One region of the Sphaerisporangium sp. NPDC051017 genome, then DNA from elsewhere that is predicted to be linked to it. Evidence: riboswitches for the same ligand, from Rfam matches in the RefSeq annotation. Region 1 holds a riboswitch; each other region holds the start of a gene.

Region 1 (6,685 bases):
TCTCCCCGAACAGCCGCCCCTGGCGCTCACGGGAAGGGATGTCCTCAGGCTTGATCGGCTCGGCCCTCCTGACCGCTTCGCCGTAACGGCGCAGTTCGGCGGCCACGCTGACTCCGTGGAGGGCGACGTTGGCCTGTCCGAAGACGGTCTGAGGATGGGCATATCCCCCGGGCAGAGCATGCGCCACCGATTCGGCGGTGTCCCAGTATCGCCAGGCCGTGCCATCCTGCCCCTGGTACGCGGCGCTGATGGCCATATGCAGACACAGGCTTCCATACAGGCCCGCCACGTCGTCGTCGCCTTCCACGCGCGCACGCACGTCGTTCGCCGCGCCATCGACGATCCGGAAGGCGGCATCGGCGTCCGTACCACGCAGAACGTGGCCGTACGTCCAGGCCGCGAACGCCAGGCTCACCGGCTCGTCGGCCGCCTGGGCGGCGCGCACGGCTCGGTCGGCGATGACCCGGGAGACCTCCGGCTCCACCAGGTCCACGGCGAGATGCTGCGCCAGCCCGTAGGCGCTCGCCAGCCCGGCCTGAGCGGTACGGCGCTCGACGCCGTCCAGGACAATGGCCGCGTCCTCGATCTCCGAGATGAGCCCGGGGAGGACACCGGCGACCGCCGTACGGTTGCCCGGGAGCGTGTGCCAGGCGATCCACGCCTGTCTTACTCGCGCGAGCAGCGCGGGCACGTCGAAGTCGGCCGCGTCGCGGGACGCCGGGCGGAGCGACGTCACCTCCACGATCTCCCGTACCGCGGCGACGCTCGGATGGTGCGGGGCATCCCAGGTACTGACCGGAATCGGCGTATCACCGTCGATGAGAAGCGAGAGGTCATCCACACGAAGAACGTGCGCCAGGCGGATCAGCGCGGGAACGGACACCCCTCGCTGCCCGGCCTCGATCTTCTTCAACCAGTCCGCCGAGTACCCGACCAGCCCGGCGAGCACCGTGCGACTCATTCCCCGCTTTTCACGCATATGCCGAATACGCTCACCCGTACTCAAACTCGGCGGAACATCCATGACATCCTCCAGCGCGAGGCGGGCCGCAGGTCCACAGCCAGCCTACGGCTCACCACCCAGGCCGGGGACGTAGATAACAAAGCACGTGGCGACGTCCGTGGTACCGAACGCTCGATCAATCGAACCTATGGAACACGTGCCGACATGCGTCCAAACGAGGACTTCGTCCTGGCTGCATCACGGGCCGCCGTGCTGCTGGACGATGCCGGAGGCCCGTCCGAGTTGGGATCTGGCTGTATCCACGGCATGCCGTGGTATGTCGAAAACGTTGGCATTCGAGTCGTAAACGAGTTGACTGCTAATCCGGACGCTCCGCCTGCCGACGTTCTTGCTAATAGCATCGCGCGGGTAGCCGAGCTGCATATGGGGGCATATGGGGACGTGTGACCTTCAGAATCCCGGATCTCCATCGGCGACGGTCGCTCTTACTCCGGCAGCGTGAGCAGAATCTTGACTATCTCGTTCTTCCGGACGCGGTCATCGTCCCTGATGGCGTCGATGGCGTTCAAGCTGTCCGTGATCGCCGTATTGAAGATATTGCACCTGAAATTTGTGCTGCTATGAGCAAACTACGTACGGGGACAGAATCCAGGACGCTGGCTACAGCGCGCGGGTCATCGGAAGTGATGTCCGTGGCGAACTCGCCTTGGGGCGGGTGCTGGGTCTCCAGCTGGTCGAGGAGCTCTTCGAGCGCTTGAACACGACGTTCTGCTTGGCGGGCTCGGCCGCGGGCTAGTTCTAGTTGCTGGGTAAGGTCGGCGACCTCTTGAAGGTATTGAGTTCGGTCGTGATCCCATGCTGCTCGGAGACGGTCGTTCTCCATGAGTAGGTCCTGGAGGCTTCGGGTGCGTTCTGTGAGCTGCTGTTCCAGGGACTGGGCGTAGCGTTTGGACTCGTGCCAGCTCGTGACCGCGATCTCTAATTCGTCGTTGGCCCTCCGAACTCGGTACTCGTGCGGATGGGCAACTTTGAGAGCGGTCATCTGAAGCTTGAGCAAGTGTGCCCGGACATCGTCGGTCACGGGGGTACCCGCACTTGCGCGTAGGGTTAGAATCTGGTCTAGGAACCACCGGTCGGCAGGGACGCGTTTTCCGTTCAAGTACCGGGACACGGTGCCCTTGTCGATCGGATTAAGCCGACAGAAGAGGCTGATCGACATACCCAGCGCGGTGAACTGAGCGCGCAGTTCTCCTGCCCAGGCCATTACCTGCGGGCTCAGCTCCGGGCTCAAGGGTGCTAACTCGACTGGACGGCGGGCGATCTCGTTCACCTGCCCATCATCACCGTCCTGGGACGCTACCCGCGACAAACCGCACCCTTTGGTCGTGTTGCCAACTGTCTGCAACGCCCGTCTGATGCCGTTGCAGTGCGGCGCAACCCCTATGGATTCTGGCTTTCTAGAACCGAGCAACCACTACCCCGCCTCGCCGCCGCGCGGCGATATAAAGAGAGGAATCCTCGTGACCCGCCCGGTTCACTCAACCTCCCCGCTCCTCACCGTTCGTGCCGCCCTGATCTTGGGTCTGTCCCTGATCACGGGTGCGGCCGCTGGCGTCCTGACTTACTGGGTCACAGGCTCGGTCGCTGGGTCGATCCTGGGCGCGGGTGCCGCTACGGCGGGTGCGATCGGGCTGCTCAACCAGATCATCAGCAACACCACGAACGACAACGGTGACTAGCTAGGCGCCGTCAAGAACGACCCACAAGCCAACCCCTTTGAGGGCACGGCCTTTGCTAAGTCGGCTCATGGGAGGTGATGACTCCCAGGTCGAATACGACGCGGAACGAGGCGCTGGTGGACCTATCTCGGTTGCGTGGCTCGCTCCCACCTCGAAGGCACGGGTCCAGGATGTCGCTGGCGGTCCGTACAGCTGGAGAGTACAGCTACCTCTGCGGACTCGGCTGTACTCCGGGGACGTGGGTGGACGGCAGGGTGGGACGTCAGTGATCCGCCCCCCTGTGGCCAGAAGGGCTGTGATGAGGCAAGATGAGGGCGCTAACTGCATAAGACAACGCGGGAGCTCGGGGGACCGGGCTGAGAGGGCAGCTACGCCGCTGCCGACCGCATGAACCTGTCCGGGTAATGCCGGCGTAGGGAGTGTGCGATGTCGTCCATCGTCGACGAAGTCCCTCTGACCCTCGACGAGGCTCCGCCGAAGACGCTGGGGGCGCTCGACCAGGGCGCGTTCTGGGCCAATCTCGGGGTCAGCCTGCTCGGCTTCTCCGGGGCGCTGTACCTGCTCGACCCGCTGGGCGGCCGGCCGCTGAGCCTGGCGGCGGCCGTTCTCGCGGCCGTCGTCGGCAGCCTCGTCGGCACGGTGATGGTCGGTCTGGCGGCCGTTCCCGGGGCGCGTACCGGCGCCCCGGCGATGGTCCTGCTGCGCGGCCTGTTCGGCGTGCGGCTGTCGTACGTCCCGACCGTGCTGAACATCGTGCAGATGCTCGGGTGGGGCGCCTTCGAGCTGTGGGTGATCGCCACCGCCGCCCAGGCCGTCTTCGGTGACGCGGTTCCGTACCAGGTCTGGGTACTGGCGGCGGGGGCGCTTACGATCGCGCTGACCATACGCCCGCTCGGGGCGATCCGGCTGCTGCGCCGGTTCGTGACGGCGGGCGTGGTGGTCGCCATGGTGTGGCTTGCCGTGGCGCTGCTGCGCGAGGGGCCCTCACTCGGCGCCGGGAGCTGGGACGCGTTCGCGCCCGCCGTCGACTACGTGATCGCGCTGTCGGTCTCGTGGGTCCCGGTCGCGGCCGACTACGCGCGGCACTCGCGCTCCAGCCGCGCGGCCTTCGGCGGCGTGGTCGGCGGGTACACGATCGCGCAGGTCGCGTGCCTGGTGATGGGCGTGCTCGCGCTGTCGCTGGTGGGCAACGACGCCGACCGGGTCTGGGAGGCGTTCGTGGCCGTGCCCCTCGGGGCCGTGTTCTTCGGCGTCCTGGTGCTGCGCGAGGCCGACCAGTCCTTCGCCAACGTGTACTCCACGGCGATGTCGCTGCAGAATCTGCTGCCCCGGGTGGACCGGCGCGTCTTCTCGATCGGTGTCGGGGTGCTGACCACGGGCGTCGCCCTGTTCGTGAACGTCAACTCCTACGGGGCGTTCCTCGGCGTGATCGGCGCGGTGTTCGTCCCGATGTTCGCCGTCCTGGCCGTCGACTACTTCCTGCTCGGCGCGGCCGGCCGCTGGGACACCTCGGAGGACGCGCCCTCCCGGTGGCTGATGATCGTGCCGTGGGTGCTGGGCTTCGTGGCGTACTGGCTTGTGACGGTGACGCCGACGGTGGGCTGGTGGGACGCGGCCTGGGCGGCGGTGCGCGACGCGATCGGGTTGGCGCACCAGCCGTGGATGAACGCGGCGCTGGCGGCGTTCGTCGTCTCGGCGCTGGTCACGCTGGCGCTGGGCCCACTGGCGCGCCTTCGAGGCGCAGCAGGTGCTCCTTCGCGGCCGGCCCGCCGGCGTACCCCCCAAGATGCCCAGGCGCCTCGATCGCCCGGTGACACGGCACGATGACGCACACCGGGTCGGCGGTCAGCGCGTTGCCGATGGCGCGCAACGCCTGCGGGCGGCCGATCCGGTCGGCGATCTCCTGATATGTCGTGACGCTGCCGTACGGCACCGCCATCGTCATCTGGAGCACCGTGCGGGCGAACGGCGTGGCCAGCCGCAGGTCCACTGGGGTCGTGAACGCCCGCAGCCTGCCCGAGAAGTACGCGTCGAGCTCGCGGCGGATCGGGTCGAGGCGGCGGGGGTCGTTGCCGATGAACGTGCCGATCTCGCGGGAGACGCGCGCGAAGACGACGTGCTCGTCCTCGTAGCTGCACGCGGCCACGCCGCGCGCGGTGACGGCGAGCGTCATGCGGCCGACGGGGGTGTCGGTCATGCCGAAGGCGATGTCGGGCGGGGTCTCGCCGACGTAGCCGGGAGAGGTCACCCGCACCAGGGCGTCGAGGTCACCTGTCGTCATCGCCCCATCCCTCCCGGTCCCGCTACCGGCAGCGTAGCGGAGTGCGGCCTCCTACCGGCCACGACGTAGTTGGCGAAGTCCATGTCGCCCGGGTTCCGCCTGCTTTACCCGGGCCGGAGAGGGGGAGGAATGCTCCGGTGGCGAGCGAACCGGTCCCCCCGGCGTCCCCCGAGACCGCCCGGGACGGGCAATTGCGACTATTCGTACATCGAAAGTGCCAAGACGCGGCTGCGAAAACGGGCACGATGGGGGTCATGAGTGACGACAGGGTAGAGAATGCCGATGAAGGCTTTGCTCGCGCTGTCCTCGCGAGCGCGGCGGACGCCGTCGTGGCGCTCGACCGCGACCTCAACATCCTGATGTGGAACCCCGCCGCGGAGCGGCTCTTCGGCTTCGCCGCGGCCGACGTCACCGGGCGCAGGGTGCCGCTCGTCCCGGACGAGCTGGTGGCCGAGCACCACGCGGTCCTGGAACGGGTCCGCACCGGCGGTCCCGTCTCGCTGCGCACCAGGCGCTGCCACCGCGACGGCGCGCTCGTGGACGTCCGCGTGGACATCAGCGCCCTGCGCGCCGAGTCCGGCGCCCTGCTCGGGTACGTCACCGTCTACCACCCCGTCGCCAACGACTCGGTCGCCCGCGAGCGCGGCGCGCGCAGGGCCAGGCTGGTGCGGCGGCTCACCGACGTCGTGGCCGACATCAACGCCGAGCTGGAGCTGCCGTCCGTCCTCGACCGCATCGCCGCGAGCCTCACCGAGCTGACCGGCGCCGACGCGGGCGGCTTCGTGCTGATCGAGGACGACCGCCTGCGCCTGGTCAGCGCGCACGGGCTTCCCGGGAGGCTGAAGGGCGCCACGGCCGACCTGCGCAGCAGCCTCGTCGGCAAACTGCTGCGCACCGGCAAGACCGTGCTGCTGGAGACGGGCGACCAGGCGGCGCTGGACGAGCTGATCTGGTCGGAGCTGCCCGGCCTGCACACGATCGCGCTCGGCGTCGCCGCGGTGGGCGGGCGTCCGTACGGGGCGCTGTACGCGCTGTTCGCCGAGGGGACGGCCGGGCACATCGAGCTGGAGCTGCTCGAACTGCTCGCCGGGCACGCGGGCATCGCCCTCGGCAACGCGATGGCCTACCAGGACGTCGTCCGGCAGCGGGCGCACGAGCGCGCGGTCGTGGACGCCAGCGCCGACGGCATCGCGGTGCTCGACGACCGCGGGCGCGTCCGGCAGTGGAACCCCGCGGCCGAGGAGCTCACCGGCGTGCGCGCAGCCCAGGTGATCGGCGGGCCCCCGCCGTTCCCGCTGCCCGACCCGGGCGAGAAGCTCACGACGCAGCTTTCGTCCGGGCGCTGGCTGGACGTGGTGAGCGCCGAGATCATCGAGACCGGCGAGATCGTGGTGGATTTCCGCGACGTCACCCGGGCCAAGGAGCTGGAGGAGGCCAAGGACCTGTTCCTCGCCACCACCAGCCACGAGCTGCGCACCCCGATCACCGTCGTCCAGGGGTTCGCCGGCACTTTGGACGCGCGCTGGGACAAGCTGTCGGACGTCGAGCGGCGCTCGGCGGTACGGACCATCGCGGAGCGGTCGCGGGCGCTCGGCCAGCTCATGGACCACCTGCTGCTCGGATCGCGGTCGGGCGCCGACGAGCTGAAGGTGCGCGTCGAGAGCTTCGACCTCGGCGAGCGGGCGCGGGTGGCCACGCTCG
Region 2 (6,685 bases), on a different contig from region 1:
GTGCAGCAGCGCCGGGACGAACAGGACGGACCCGCGGAACCGCCGGGCGATCTCGGCGGGCAGCACGGCGCTGGTCAGCCGCGAGGCGTCGATGACCAGCGTGCGCTCCGCCTCGTGCAGCTCCACCTTCGCGCCCACGGCCTCCGCCAGCTCGACGGCGCGCCGGACGTCTTCGATGATCGGCACGTTGCGCAGGACCGTGCGGCCTTCGGAGGCGAGCAGAGCCGCACCGATCATCGGGAGCACGGCGTTCTTGGCTCCCTGGATGAAGGCGGTTCCGCGCAGGGCGTTGCCACCGCGCACGCGGTAACGAACCATATGATGTGGCTCCTCGAAATCATGGAATCGTGGAAATGACGCGCCTGACATGCGGACGGCGGCGAAGTTATCCGCCCACAGTAGCCGTTTCCGGATGCCTGCCCGGGCCGTTTCCGTTCAGTCCTCCGCCCGTGGAACGGGCGTCGCTCACCGTGCCGGCCGGGACGCCGCGCCCGCGGGAAGATCCGGGGACGCGGCGCTGAGCAGCGTGTTCGCGCGCTGGTCGACGATACGCGTGACGAGCTGCTGCGCGTAGCCGAACACCACGGCCCACACCAGGATCGCCGTCTGCGAGCTGAGCCCGGAGAACCCCGGCACGAACCCGGAGTTGAGGATGAGCAGGCCCGCGATCGCGGTCGCGACGCCCGCCGGCGCCTTCAGCAGGTTCTGCGCGACGGCGAGCGAGTAACGCGTGGACAGCTCAGAACGGGTGGACAGGCTCGCCGCGGTGGCAAGCGCGGCGCCCAGCATGCCGAGCAGCGCGACCAGCGGCACGTCCCCGTGGGACGGCGCGCCGTCGCCGCTCGGGCACACCTGACCGCCGGACACGCCGAGGCTGGCCAGCAGCATGCGGTTGCCGCACATGGGGATCGCCGACGGCCAGGCCGAGGCGACGGCGACCAGCCCGGCCACGATGACCGTCAGCGCCGCCACGCCGCCGAGCAGCATGTTGCGGAAGCTGCGCACCCGGTTGCTCTCGATCGCCGCGGTGGCGTACGCGGCGCGCAGCACCGACTGCAGCAGCGACCGGTCGGCTTCGGCGATGTCGCCCGCGGCGAGGCGGGTCGCGAGCTGGGCGATGCGCGCGTCGTCCGCAGGCAGGTACGCGCGGCCGACCGCCAGCACCTCGGGCGCCCTCGGGTTCAGCTCGCGCTCCGGGAGCATGCCGAACAGCATGACGGTCGCGCCGTACAGGTTCGCCCACGCGCCCTCGATGGCCTGACCGGTCAGCCAGCGCCGCCAGCCCTGGCGCTCCTTGACGTACTCGCGCGCGACGCCGAGCTGGCGCAGGATCGAGGCGTGCAGCGCGGTCATCGCCGGGTCGCCCGGGCGGGCCGCGAGGCAGCGTTCGGCGTCGGCCTGCACCTCCTCGGCGCGCGAGGCGATGGCCACCCGCCACACGCCGGGCCAGCGCGGCGACTCACGGTCGCCGGGAACCTCCGGCGCCTCGTTCCCCCGCACCGCCGGCTCGGCAGTCATATGTGCGCTCCTCCCGGATTCGCCCCTTTCCGGATCATCGCGGGTGGCGGGCATCCGCGCCACACCACCCGTCTCATCGTGACGCGGAAGTCACCTGCCGCCCTTCCAGACGCGCGCGTGCGGGCCGGCCCGCCACCGTGCGGGAGATCGCGGCGGGGACGCCTTTCCAGGCGCGCGTGTGCGGGCCCTGGCGCGTTGGGAGCGCTTCCAGGGGCGGCGTGCTCCAGAGCGTCCTGGGTGCGCCCAGGAGCCGTTCTAGGCGCGTGCGGCGATGTCGGAGCGGTGGTGGGAGCCGCGCAGCCGGACGCGGTCCACGAGCGCGTACGCGGCGGCGCGCGCGGCGGCGACGTCCGGACCCGTGCCGACGACGCTGAGCACCCGGCCGCCCGCCGAGACCACCCGGCCCTCGGCGTCGAACGCCGTGCCCGCGTGGATGACGTACGCGTCCTTCACCGGGGTCGCAAGGCCCTCGACGCGGTCGCCCTTCACCGGGTCGCCCGGGTAGTTCTCGGCGGCCACGACGACCGTCACGGCCGCGCCGTCGCGGTACCTCGGCGCGGGCTCGTCCGCCAGCGTGCCGGTCGCGCAGGCGTACAGCAGACCCGCGAGCGGGGTCTCCAGGCGGTCCAGCACGACCTGCGTCTCCGGGTCGCCGAAGCGCGCGTTGAACTCGATGACCCGCGGGCCCGAGGACGTCAGCGCCAGCCCCGCGTACAGCACCCCCGCGTACGGCGTGCCGCGCCGGGCCAGCTCGCGGACGGTGGGCAGCACGACCTCGTCCATGACGCGCTCGGTGAGCCACTGCGGCGCCCACGGCAGCGGGGTGTAGGCGCCCATGCCGCCGGTGTTCGGGCCCTCGTCGCCGTCGTAGGCGCGCTTGAAGTCCTGCGCGGGCTGCAGCGGCACGGCCGTCGCGCCGTCGCACAGCGCGAACAGCGACACCTCGGGACCGTCGAGGTACTCCTCGATGACGACGCGCTCGCACGCCGCCGCGTGGGCCAGCGCCTCGTCGCGGTCGGACGTCACCACGACGCCCTTGCCGGCCGCGAGCCCGTCGTCCTTCACGACGTACGGCGCGCCGAACGCGTCCAGCGCGACCTCGGCCTCCTCGGGGGTGACGCACACGCGCGCGCCCGCCGTCGGCACGCCCGCCGCCGTCATCACGTCCTTGGCGAACGCCTTGGAACCCTCGATGCGTGCGGCCTGCGCGGACGGGCCGAAGCAGGCGATGCCCGCCGCGCGCACGGCGTCGGCGACGCCCGCCACCAGCGGCGCCTCGGGGCCGACCACGACGAGCTCGGCGCCGAGGCGCGTGGCCAGCGCGGCGACCGCCCGCGGGTCGGTGGGCACCACCAGATGTACGGTGGCCACCGCGGCGATGCCGGCGTTGCCGGGGGCGCAGTGCAGCTCCGACACCGAGGGGTCCAGCCCGAGGGCACGGCACAGGGCGTGCTCACGGCCGCCGGATCCAATCACAAGAACGCGCACGTGGGGAGTCTACGGGTCGGTTCCGGGGTCACCGGACCGCGTCCCGTGTTCCTGTTAGGGGGGTTCGGGGGTTGCGCGACGCTTGCTGGTCACGCACTGGTGAACGGCCTTTGTGCCGATATTCATGATCGAACCTGTAAGGGCGTTGTAGGCTAGGGGAGCGGCCCCGCCTGTGGTAGGTTAGGGCAGCTCTGGCTTGTCTCTCGGCGATTGGAGGTGGACTCGGGATGACTTCTGGTGATCCCAGCAGTACGTGCTCGCGCACGTACGTCGTGCGCAAACCCGACCACTCCAACTCGGTGTCCGACTGAGAGCCACGCGCTGACTTCCTCTTAGCGGCCGTTCGCCGCCCTTGACTCATTCGCGCATGGCTCCGCCAGGTCGGGCGGGAAGGGACCGCCATGCGCTCCTCCACCCTGTTCCAGCGGATCAACCTGCACCAGCGTCCCGCCCACGTGCGCCTCAGTGCCTCCCCCGGCGCGAAGGGCTCCCGACGTGAGCCGAACGGCCGGTGCGTGCCCCCGAGCGACTCCGTCGTGGAGTTCGGCGCCTACATCGGCGGCAAGCGTGTCGACGTCCCCGGCATCCCCGAGGCCGTCACCCTGGTTCGTGAGCACAACGCCGCCTCCGAGACCGGCGGCGCCTACGTCTGGGTCGGCCTGCACGAGCCCGATGCGCCCGAGGTCGGCTGGCTGGCCGAGATCTTCGGCCTCCACCCCCTCGCCGTCGAGGACGCCGTGAAGGCCCACCAGCGCCCCAAGGTCGAGCGCTACGGCGACTCACTGTTCGTCGTGCTCAAGACCGTCGCCTACCTCGACCACGACGAGCCGGACGACTCCCACCAGATCATCGCCACCGGCGAGATCATGGTGTTCGTCGGGTCCGACTTCGTGGTGACCGTCCGCCACGGCGAGCACTGTCCCCTGGCCGACGTGCGCAGGCGCCTCGAAGACAAGCCGAAGCTGCTCGCGCGCGGGCCCTCCAGCGTGCTGCACGCCATCGCCGACCACGTCGTCGACAAGTACCTCTCGGTGTCCGATCTGATGCAGGCCGAGCTGGAAGAGGTCGAGGCCGCCGTCTTCGCCGACGTCAGCTCCCGCGACATCAGCCGCATCTACCAGCTCAAGCGCGAGATGATCGAGATGAAGCGCGCGGTCACGCCGTTGCAGACTCCGTTCAACGCGCTGCCCACCCGCCGCATGATCCCCTCTGAGATGCGCGAGTACTTCCGCGACGTCGTCGACCACCTCTCGCGGGTCTGCGAGCAGGTCGAGTCGTCCAACGAGCTGTGCAACTCCATCCTCCAGGCCGCGCTCGCGCGCTCCAACGCGCTCGCGAACGAGGACATGCGCAAGATCTCGGCATGGGTCGCCATCATCTCGGTCCCCACGATGATCGCCGGCATCTACGGCATGAACTTCCGCCACATGCCCGAGCTGTCCGCCATCTGGGGCTATCCGGTCGTGCTCGGCTTCATGCTCGTCGTCTGCTCGCTGCTCTACCGAGGGTTCCGCCGTAACAGCTGGCTTTGACCGTGGCCCTGATCGGGCGGCGGCGGTGCTGAACGTACCGGCTTGAACATTCCGGCCTGACTGACCGGCCCCCCGAGCCGGTCGGCGCTGGGCGTATGGTGGCGGTGGCAGGTGCCGCTCAGACAGGCCAGGACTCCTGGCGCCACGCGGCGTCCCAGAACATCCACTCATAGCGAGCCGTCGTGACGAAGTGCTCGAGCGCGACGGCGCGCTGCCGGGGCGTCGAGTCCGCGCCGGTACGGTCGATCAGGTCGACGACCCGGCGCACCACCTTCTGGAACCCCGGGTCCCCGTAGGCGGCGATCCACTGCGTGTACAGCGGGTCGGGCGACGACTCCGCGAGCAGCGCCTCGCCGACGCGGGCGTAGATCCAGTAGCAGGGCAGCACTGCGGCCAGGGCGTCCAGGAACGAGCCCCCGTACACCGTGGCCAGCAGGTAGCTGGTGTACGCGCGGGTGGTCGGCGCGACGGGCAGCTTCTCGGCCTCCTCGGCCGAGCCGCCGAGCTGGAACATGAACTCCGAATGCATCTCCTGTTCGGCCGCGATCGCGCTCACCGCGTCGTTCGCGAAGGCGCGTACGTCGTCCTCGCAGGGCGACTTCGCCGCGCACAGCGCGAGGGCCCGGGCGTAGTCGCGCAGGTAGTGGGAGTCCTGCACGACGAAGTGGCGGAACGTGTCGTGGGGCAGCGTGCCGTCGACCAGGCCCGTGATGAACGGGTGGTCGAGGATGGCCCTGAATGTGGGCTGGACGGCCTCCCACAGCTCTTCGCTGAACGGGCTGGACGACACCGTCAACGTGGCGGTGGACCCGGACGTCTCCATAGAACAGCTCCCTACGCCGGCATGACCCGGTCAGGTTCGAGCGGTCTGCGGCCGCAGCAGCCACACTCTCAGCCCGGTGCGCCGGGCTCCCGCGGTTGTCCTGGCAAGGCTAACGCGACCGTGTGATCGAGGCTAACCCAACATCGCTAACTCAGGCCCCGCAAAACCCCCAACCCACCCCCACCCCACGACTCACCCCACCAAATCACCCGACATAACCGAATACAAGCCATATCGCCCCCCAAACCAAGCAGAACCCGCCCCCCGCGAAGGCCGGACCGCGCCCCCCGGAAGCGGGTCCCTGCTGGAACTGTCTCCGCTGGAACTGTCTCCGCTGGAAATGGTCCTCGCTGGAAATGGTCCTCGCCTCCGCGCCCGGGGGGCGCTCCGGCTCGGGCTCTGTTTTCCCAAGGGGCTTCGCCCCTTCGACCCCAGGCTTGCGTGGGCTCCAGCCGCGAACCCGCAGCTCCGCTCGGCGATCCACCGATGTTTCATCCCATGGCCGGCTCGTTAACCACGCCCACCTACAGCGAGGGCGAACCCGACTGCCTTGCCTGGTGTGCCGGTGCTGGAGGTCGTTGTCGCGTACACGGCGCATCGGCCGCCGGAAAGCCGGTAGGTCAGCAGCAGTCCGCGGCCGTTCTCAGCCAGGGTGTCTTCGGCGAGAAACGGCACGTCGGTTGTCCCCTGCGCGCGCAGCCGTTGTAGTGAGACTTCAACTTTCTCGGTATCCGGGCTTCCATCCACCACCTCACACCAAATGGGTACGTCGGCGACGCTGATGACGCGCACCTCGTACGGCTCTGCGGCGTGCCGCTCCACGTTGGCCGTGAGCTCTGCCACGATGACCTCCGCGTCGGAGACGTCTTCCGCTCCCACCCCCGCCTTCATCAAGATTTCCCTTACCAGCGCCCTGGCCCGCCGTCCCCCGCAACCCGGAACGAGCGTTCCGACAAGAGCTCCGACATGCGCGAGCCCCACGCCGCAGTCCTTCTCGTTCCACCCCTCGGCCCCGGACTCAACCGGTGGCCGCGGGGCCAGGCGAGGCTCCGGGGTAAAGGCTTCACATGGGGGCATAGCGCTCCGTTCGTAGGCTGGTATCTGGATGGGGAGGGATATTTCCTTCGATACCGGATCGGGGAGGCAAGACTCTGGTCTGTGGGATGTGACTGTCATGGCCTGTTACGCCACCCACGTCCAGGACGGCTCCACAGAGACCACCGCGCCGTTCTCGGCCTCGCGCATCAGCTCGCGCAGTTCCCTGACGGTCACGGCTTCGATGCGCAATGGTGAGGGTGCGTGCCAGGTCGCGATCGCGATGAAG
Region 3 (6,685 bases), on a different contig from region 1:
GCCGGGGCCGGGGCCGGGACGGGATGGGGAGGGGCCGGGGCGGGGTCGCGCGGCAGCGCGCGGTGGGCCTCGACGGCCGCGACGAGCAGCGCCGTGGCGTCGGTCGGGCGGTGGTTCGGGTCGCGGTCGGTGGCGGACAGCACGAGCCGGTCCAGCACGGCCGGGCTCTCGGGCGCCAGCGAGGACGGCGCGGGCACGCGGTCGTGGACGTGCCGGTAGGCCACCGACATCGGGGTCTCGCCCTGGTAGGGCTGCCGCCCGGTCAGCAGCTCGAACAGCATCACCCCGGCGGCGTACACGTCGCTGCGCGCGTCCGTGACCCCCGCCGTGACCTGCTCGGGCGACATGTAGGCGATCGTGCCGATCATGACGCCGGTGCGGGTCTGGTTGCCCGAGTCGATGGCTCGGGCGAGCCCGAAGTCGACGACCTTCACGCGGCCGTCGTCGCTCAGCAGGACGTTCTCGGGCTTGACGTCGCGGTGGACCATGCCCGCCTGGTGGGCCGCGCCGAGCGCGGCCAGCACCGGGATCATGATCTCCAGGGCCTCGCGCGCGGGCAGGCGGCCACGCTGCCGCAGGACGTCGCGCAGGGTGCGCCCCGGGACGTACTCCATCGACAGGTAGACGTGGTCGCCGTCGGTGCCCTGGTCGAAGACGTGGACGACGTTGGGGTGGGAGAGGCTGGCGACGGACTTCGCCTCGCCGATGAACCGCCGCACGAAGTCGGGGTCCTCGGCGAGGGAGCGGTGCATGACCTTCAGGGCGACCGTGCGGTCGAGCCGCACGTCCCTGGCCAGGTAGACAGCGGCCATGCCACCGCGGGCGATACGTGACTCGACGCGATAGCGCCCGTCCAGCACTCGCCCTACGAGGGGGTCCGCAACCGTCGTGTCCACGGGAGTGAGTTTACGGGCGGTTTGCCAGGACGAGGGCAAGCACATCCCAAACCGATGCCGACATGTTTTCCCGTCTGGAAGGGGCCACTACTCGTGCGCACCGGCCGCGATCGCCGGTGAGGAGGCCTCAGCGTACCTCCGCCGGGGGATCCGGCCCGCGAGGCGCGCCATACGGCCCGCCGTCACGGCATGCTTCATCGCCGCGGCCATCAGGCCGGGCCTGCGGGCGCGGGTGACCGCGCTGGCGAGCAGGACCGCGTCGCATCCTAGCTCCATCGCCAGCGCCGCGTCGCTCGCCGTGCCGATGCCAGCGTCGAGGATCACCGGGACGCCCGCCGCCTCCACGATCAGCTCGATGTTGTGGGGATTGCGGATGCCGAGGCCCGAGCCGATGGGGGAGCCGAGGGGCATGACGGCGGCGCATCCGGCCTGCTCCAGGCGCCGCGCCAGCGCCGGGTCGTCCCCGATGTAGGGCAGGACGACGAACCCGTCGGCGACCAGCCGCTCGGCGGCGTCGAAGGTCTCGATCGGGTCGGGCAGCAGGGTGCGCTCGTCGCTGATCACCTCCAGCTTCACCCAGGGGGTGCCGAGCGCCTCCCGGGCCAGGCGCGCCGTGAGCACCGCCTCTCCGGCCGTGTAGCAGCCCGCGGTGTTGGGGAGCACCTTGACGCCCCGTGCGCGCAGCACGTCCAGCACCGACCCGCGGGCCGAGGGGTCCAGCCGGCGCATGGCCACCGTGGTGATCTCGGTGCCGGACGCGGCCAGCGCCTCGTCCAGGACCTCCAGCGACGGCGCGCCGCCGGTGCCCATGATGAGGCGCGAGGCGAACGTCTCGCCGCCGAGCGCCAGCGCGTCGTCCGCCGGGCCCGCGTCGCGCTTCTCGTCCGCCGTCCTCGGCTCGGTCACGCTCGTCATCCGTGCCACCTCCGTTGTCTCGCCGGTCCCGCCGGTCTCATCTGAGTCCTCACCTGGGTCGTACGGGGGTCATCCACCCTGCACCGCCGTCAGCACCTCGACGCGGTCGTTCTCGCCCAGCGGCGTGGAGTCCCACGCGCCGCGGCGGACCACCTCGTCGTTGAGGGCCACCGCCACGCCCGCCACGGCCGAGGTGAGCACCTCGACGGCGTGGGCGACGGTGGCGCCTTCGGGCAGCCGGCAGGGGTTTCCGTTGATCGTCACGTTCATCGCGGTTGCGGGGCGGATCCCTGGCGCGGACCGGGGGCGCCCCGACCCTCCTTGGTCATCGATGGTGGCCGGTGGTGCCGTTCCCCGATCCGTGCGCCGCCCGGTGGAAGCGGCGCGGCGAGCAGACCGCCGCCGCGTCCTCGTACGCGGACCCGGCGAGCGTCCCGTCCAGCTCGGCGGCGAGGAGGCCCGCGGTCAGGGGGGCGAGCAGGACGCCGCCGCGGTGGTGGCCGGAGGCGAGCAGGAGGCCCTCCATCGCCGTCGCCCCGAGCACGGGCAGGTTGTCGGGCGTTCCGGGGCGAAGGCCCGCGCTGACGCCGGACACCTCCAGCTCGGTCACGCCCGGGACCAGCTCGCGGGCGTCGCGTAGCAGCTCCCACAGCCCGCCGGCGGTCACGCGGGTGTCGAACCCCATCTCCTCCTGCGTGGCGCCGAGGACGATCTCGCCGTCGCCGCGGGGCACCAGGTACGCGCTGGAGCCGCGGACCACCCCGCGCACGCAGCGGCCGAGGAACCCCGGCGCGCCGCGCAGCCGCATGATCTGCCCTTTGACCGGGCGCACGGGCGGCGCGACCTCCGGCGGCAGGCCCGGAAGGGCCCCCGACCACGCCCCGGCGGCCAGCACGACCCGCTCGGCGGCGAGCGCGCGCCCGTCCCCCAGGAGCACCCCGCGCGCGGCGCCGCGCTCGACCATGAGGCCGGCCGCGCGCTCGCGCACCACGGACGCCCCCCGGCGCGGCAGCGCGGCCAGCAGGGCGGCGGTGACCCGGCGCGGGTCCACCCACGCGTCGCCCGGGGCCAGCAGCCCGCCGCGGACCGAGGGCGCCAGCATCGGCTCGGCGCGCCGGCACTCGCGCCCGGTCAGGCGTTCGACGGGCAGGTCCAGCTTGCCCATGAACTCGGCCAGCTCGTCCAGGGCGGCCAGGTCGTCCGCGCCGAAGGCGACGTCCAGCGTGCCGTCGGCGCGGTGGTCGACGTCCAGGCCGGACTCCTCCGACAGTTCGGCCGCGAACGCGGGCCACAGCTCCAGCGAGGCCAGGCCGAGGCGCAGCAGCGGCTCCTCGGTGTAGGTGACCTCGCTCACCGGGGCGAGCATGCCCGCGGCGGCGTGGGTGGCCCCCGAGCCGGGGGAGGGGTCGGCGACGACCACCTTGTGCCCGGCCGCCGCGGCGCGCCAGGCCACCGACAGGCCGGCGATGCCGCCGCCCACGACCACGACGTCCGCGGCACCGGCTGAGCCGCTATCGGCGCCCGTGTCGACCATGAGGTCTCGCTCCCTTCGCCGGCATGATCCGGATCAGGTCTTTGCGGTCGAGGGCCGCCAGCCCTCCTCTCAGCCCGGTCTCGCCGGACTCCCGCGCGTCTGACGGGACAAGCTTATTCCTGTCCCTGTGCCTATTCCTGCCTTGGTACGCCGTCGCGCACCCGCTTGAGCGTTCTCATCACCCCGCGTGTGTAGTAGTGAGCCAATTCGTTACCAAATCGCCGTTGGCGGGTTACCCGGCTCGCCGCTTACTGTCAAGTTGTGAATCATGTCGTGGTGGTGGGCGCCGGGCTGGCCGGCGTACGGAGTGTCGAAGCGCTGCGGGCGCGCGGGTACCACGGGCGCGTCACTCTGGTGGGCGACGAGAGGCATCGCCCCTACGATCGGCCACCCCTGTCCAAGGCCGTCATGGCCGGCGACCTGGACTCGACCGTCGTGGACTCCGATCTCGGGGCCCTGGACATCGACCTGCGCACCGAGGTCGCCGCCAAGGGCCTGCGCGAGGGTGTCGTGGAGACGACCGAGGGCGAGCTGGAGTACGACGGGCTGGTGATCGCCACCGGCGCGACCCCGATCAGGCTGCGCGGCGAGGGGCCCCAGTACACGTTGCGCACCATCGACGACGCCCTGGCCCTGCGGGCGCGCCTGACCCCCGGCACGCGGGTGGCCATCGTCGGCGCGGGCTGGATCGGCGCGGAGATCGCCACGGCGGCGCGCCGCGCGGGATGCGAGGTGACCGTCGTCGAGGCCGCCGCCTCGCCCCTGGCCGCCGCCCTCGGCCCCGAGATCGGCGCCCACACGGCCCCCTGGTACGCCGAGGCCGGCATCGAGCTGCGGCTCGGCACCATGGTCGGCTCGGTCGACCCGGGCGGGCTCGCGATGATGGACGGCTCCTGGATCCCCGCGGACGTCGTCGTGACGGGCATCGGCGTGCGCCCGGCCGTCGGATGGCTCGCCGGGTCGGGCATCGCGCTGGACAACGGCGTCCTGGTCGACGAGCACCTGCGCACGTCCATGGACCGCGTCGTCGCGGTCGGCGACTGCGCCAACTGGTGGTCGCGCCGCTTCGGCCGCCGCCTGCGCATCGAGCACTGGGACACCGCGCTGCACGCCCCCGAGACCGCCGTGGCCACCCTGCTCGGCCAGACCGCCGTGTACGACCCCGTCCCGTACTTCTGGTCGGAGCAGTTCGGCCGCATGCTCCAGTACGCCGGCCACCACACCGGTGCCCGCCTCGTGCTGCGCGGCGATCCGGCGTCCGACCCCAAGTGGGCCGCGATCTGGCTGACCGAAAACGACCGTCTCGCGGCGATCTTCACGGTGGACCGCCCACGCGACCTCGTCCAGGGGCGCCGGATCGTCGAGGGCGGGCAAAGGCTGGACGAAGATCGCGCCAAGGACCCATTGATACCCTTGCGTGACTGCTTGTGACCCCTGTGGGGGTGTTTGAGACCTCCTACGACGTGGTAGTTGTGGACTCGTGACGCTTTCTGTTGCGCAGATCGATCGGGAAACCGACCAGCTCGTGGGGGAATGGCTCCCCCTGTCGGACGTAGGCGGCCGGCTCGGGCTCAGTGCCGGGCGGGCCAAGCAGCTCCTCAAGGACAAGAAGCTCATCGGCGTCCGCAGGGGCGGCCCAGAACCGGAGGTGCCGGCGGTCTTCATCGCCGGGGACGACGTGCTCAAGGGCCTGCCCGGAACTCTGACCGTCCTGGCGGACGCGGGGTACGACGACGTCGAGGCCCTGCGGTGGCTCTTCACCCCTGACGACTCCCTGCCGGGGGCCCCGGTCGACGCGATCGTCGCCGGCCGGCACACCGAGGTGAAGAGGCGTGCCCAGGCGCTCGGTTTCTGACGCGAGGCTCTACCTCTGTACCGACGGCCGCCGCCGTCAGGGCGACCTGGAAGAGTTCCTGGACGCCGTCCTCGCGGGCGGCGTCGACATCGTCCAGCTCCGCGAGAAGGGCCTGGAGGCCCGGCAGGAGCTGGAGCTGCTCGAAGTGTTCCGCGAGGCCTGCGACAGGCACGGAGCCCTGCTCGCGGTCAACGACCGGGCCGACATCGCCTTCGCCGCCCGTCCCGACGTGCTCCACCTCGGGCAGGACGATCTTCCTGTGGCGGTGGCGCGGGCGATGCTGGGGCCGGACATCCTGATCGGGCGGTCGACGCACAGCGACGCGGAGGCGTCCGCGGCGGCCGCCGCGGACGGCGTGGACTACTTCTGCTGCGGGCCGATCTGGCCGACGCCGACCAAGCCCGGGCGTTCCGCGCCCGGGCCCGAGCTGCTGAAGCACGCGGCCTCGCTGGGGACCGATCGTCCCTGGTTCGGCATCGGCGGCGTCGACCTCGGCACGCTGGACGAGGTCATGGGGTACGGCGCCACGCGGGTCGTGGTCGTGCGGGCCATCACCGAGGCGGAGGACCCGGGCGCGGCGGCGGCGGAGTTCGCCCGGCGCCTGCGCGCCGCCTGACGGCGCGGCTCAGCTCTGGCGGGAGGTCGCGGCGGCCGCGAGCTCCTCCAGGGCCGCGCGGGCCTCGGCGGTGATCGGCGCGCGCTCCAGGCCGCTCAGCGCGTCGTCGTGGTAGCGCTTGATCATCTCCTCGCTCGCGGCCAGGGCCCCGGTGTCCTCGATGATCCGGCGCAGCCGCTCGACGCCGTCCGCGTCCAGGGCCGGGTCGCCGAGCAGGCGCCGTACGTCGCCGGCCTGGCGCTCGGAGGCCGCCGACAGCGTGCGCGCGATCAGCATGGTCCGCTTGCCCTCGCGCAGGTCGTCGCCCGCGGGCTTGCCGGTCTGGGCCGGGTCGCCGAACACGCCGAGCACGTCGTCGCGCAGCTGGAAGGCGATGCCGACCTTCTGCCCGTACTCCACGCACAGCCGGTCGATCCACGGCTCCTGGCCGCGTGCGGCCAGCACCAGGCCGAGGCGCAGGGGCTGCTCGACGGAGTACTTGCCGCTCTTGTGCAGGGCGACCCGCAGGGCGCTGTCGAAGGTGTTCTCGAAGTGCGCCTGCTCCAGGAGATCGAGGTACTGACCGCACATCAGCTCGGTGCGCATGATGTCGTGAACCGGCTCGGCCGCGGCCAGCGCCTCGGCCGGCAGGCCGCTCGTCCGCCACATCTCGCTCGACCAGACGAGCAGCAGACTGCCCAGCAGGACGGCCGCCCCCTCGCCGAACTGCGCCGACGAGCCCCGCCAGCCCGACCGCTCGTGCAGCGCCTGGAACCGCCTGTGCGCGGACGGCTGACCCCTGCGCAGGTCGCTCGCGTCCATCACGTCGTCGTGGACCAGGGCGCTGGCCTGCAGAAGCTCCAGTGAGGCGGCGGCGGTGAAGATCGCCG

Evidence for each region. A riboswitch is a leader RNA that binds a small molecule or an ion and turns the genes downstream of it on or off. The one in region 1 is predicted to bind thiamine pyrophosphate.
Region 2: it holds a riboswitch for thiamine pyrophosphate, as region 1 does, so the genes downstream of both, tenA (thiaminase II) here and AB0M95_RS01760 (cytosine permease) in region 1, are expected to answer to the same signal.
Region 3: it holds a riboswitch for thiamine pyrophosphate, as region 1 does, so the genes downstream of both, thiO (glycine oxidase ThiO) here and AB0M95_RS01760 (cytosine permease) in region 1, are expected to answer to the same signal.

The regions. Positions count from the first base shown of each region.
Region 1 is NZ_JBFBCI010000001.1:358,260-364,944, forward strand. It holds gene AB0M95_RS01745 (helix-turn-helix transcriptional regulator) at 1-1,024, opposite strand, end outside; gene AB0M95_RS01750 (hypothetical protein) at 1,530-2,294, opposite strand; gene AB0M95_RS01755 (hypothetical protein) at 2,485-2,703, shown strand; TPP riboswitch at 3,029-3,139, shown strand; gene AB0M95_RS01760 (cytosine permease) at 3,130-4,530, shown strand; partial or broken gene AB0M95_RS01765 (methylated-DNA--[protein]-cysteine S-methyltransferase) at 4,490-4,984, opposite strand; gene AB0M95_RS01770 (PAS domain S-box protein) at 5,230-6,685, shown strand, end outside.
Region 2 is NZ_JBFBCI010000031.1:68,300-74,984, reverse strand. It holds gene murA (UDP-N-acetylglucosamine 1-carboxyvinyltransferase) at 1-318, opposite strand, end outside; gene AB0M95_RS23825 (hypothetical protein) at 466-1,518, opposite strand; gene purD (phosphoribosylamine--glycine ligase) at 1,774-3,006, opposite strand; gene AB0M95_RS23815 (magnesium and cobalt transport protein CorA) at 3,408-4,538, shown strand; gene tenA (thiaminase II) at 4,657-5,361, opposite strand; TPP riboswitch at 5,353-5,465, opposite strand; gene AB0M95_RS23805 (ATP-binding protein) at 5,872-6,438, opposite strand; gene AB0M95_RS23800 (hypothetical protein) at 6,544-6,685, opposite strand, start outside.
Region 3 is NZ_JBFBCI010000007.1:124,785-131,469, forward strand. It holds gene pknB (Stk1 family PASTA domain-containing Ser/Thr kinase) at 1-896, opposite strand, end outside; gene AB0M95_RS09095 (thiazole synthase) at 984-1,811, opposite strand; gene thiS (sulfur carrier protein ThiS) at 1,881-2,081, opposite strand; gene thiO (glycine oxidase ThiO) at 2,137-3,345, opposite strand; TPP riboswitch at 3,339-3,450, opposite strand; gene AB0M95_RS09110 (FAD-dependent oxidoreductase) at 3,607-4,776, shown strand; gene AB0M95_RS09115 (Rv2175c family DNA-binding protein) at 4,826-5,200, shown strand; gene thiE (thiamine phosphate synthase) at 5,178-5,816, shown strand; gene AB0M95_RS09125 (polyprenyl synthetase family protein) at 5,826-6,685, opposite strand, start outside.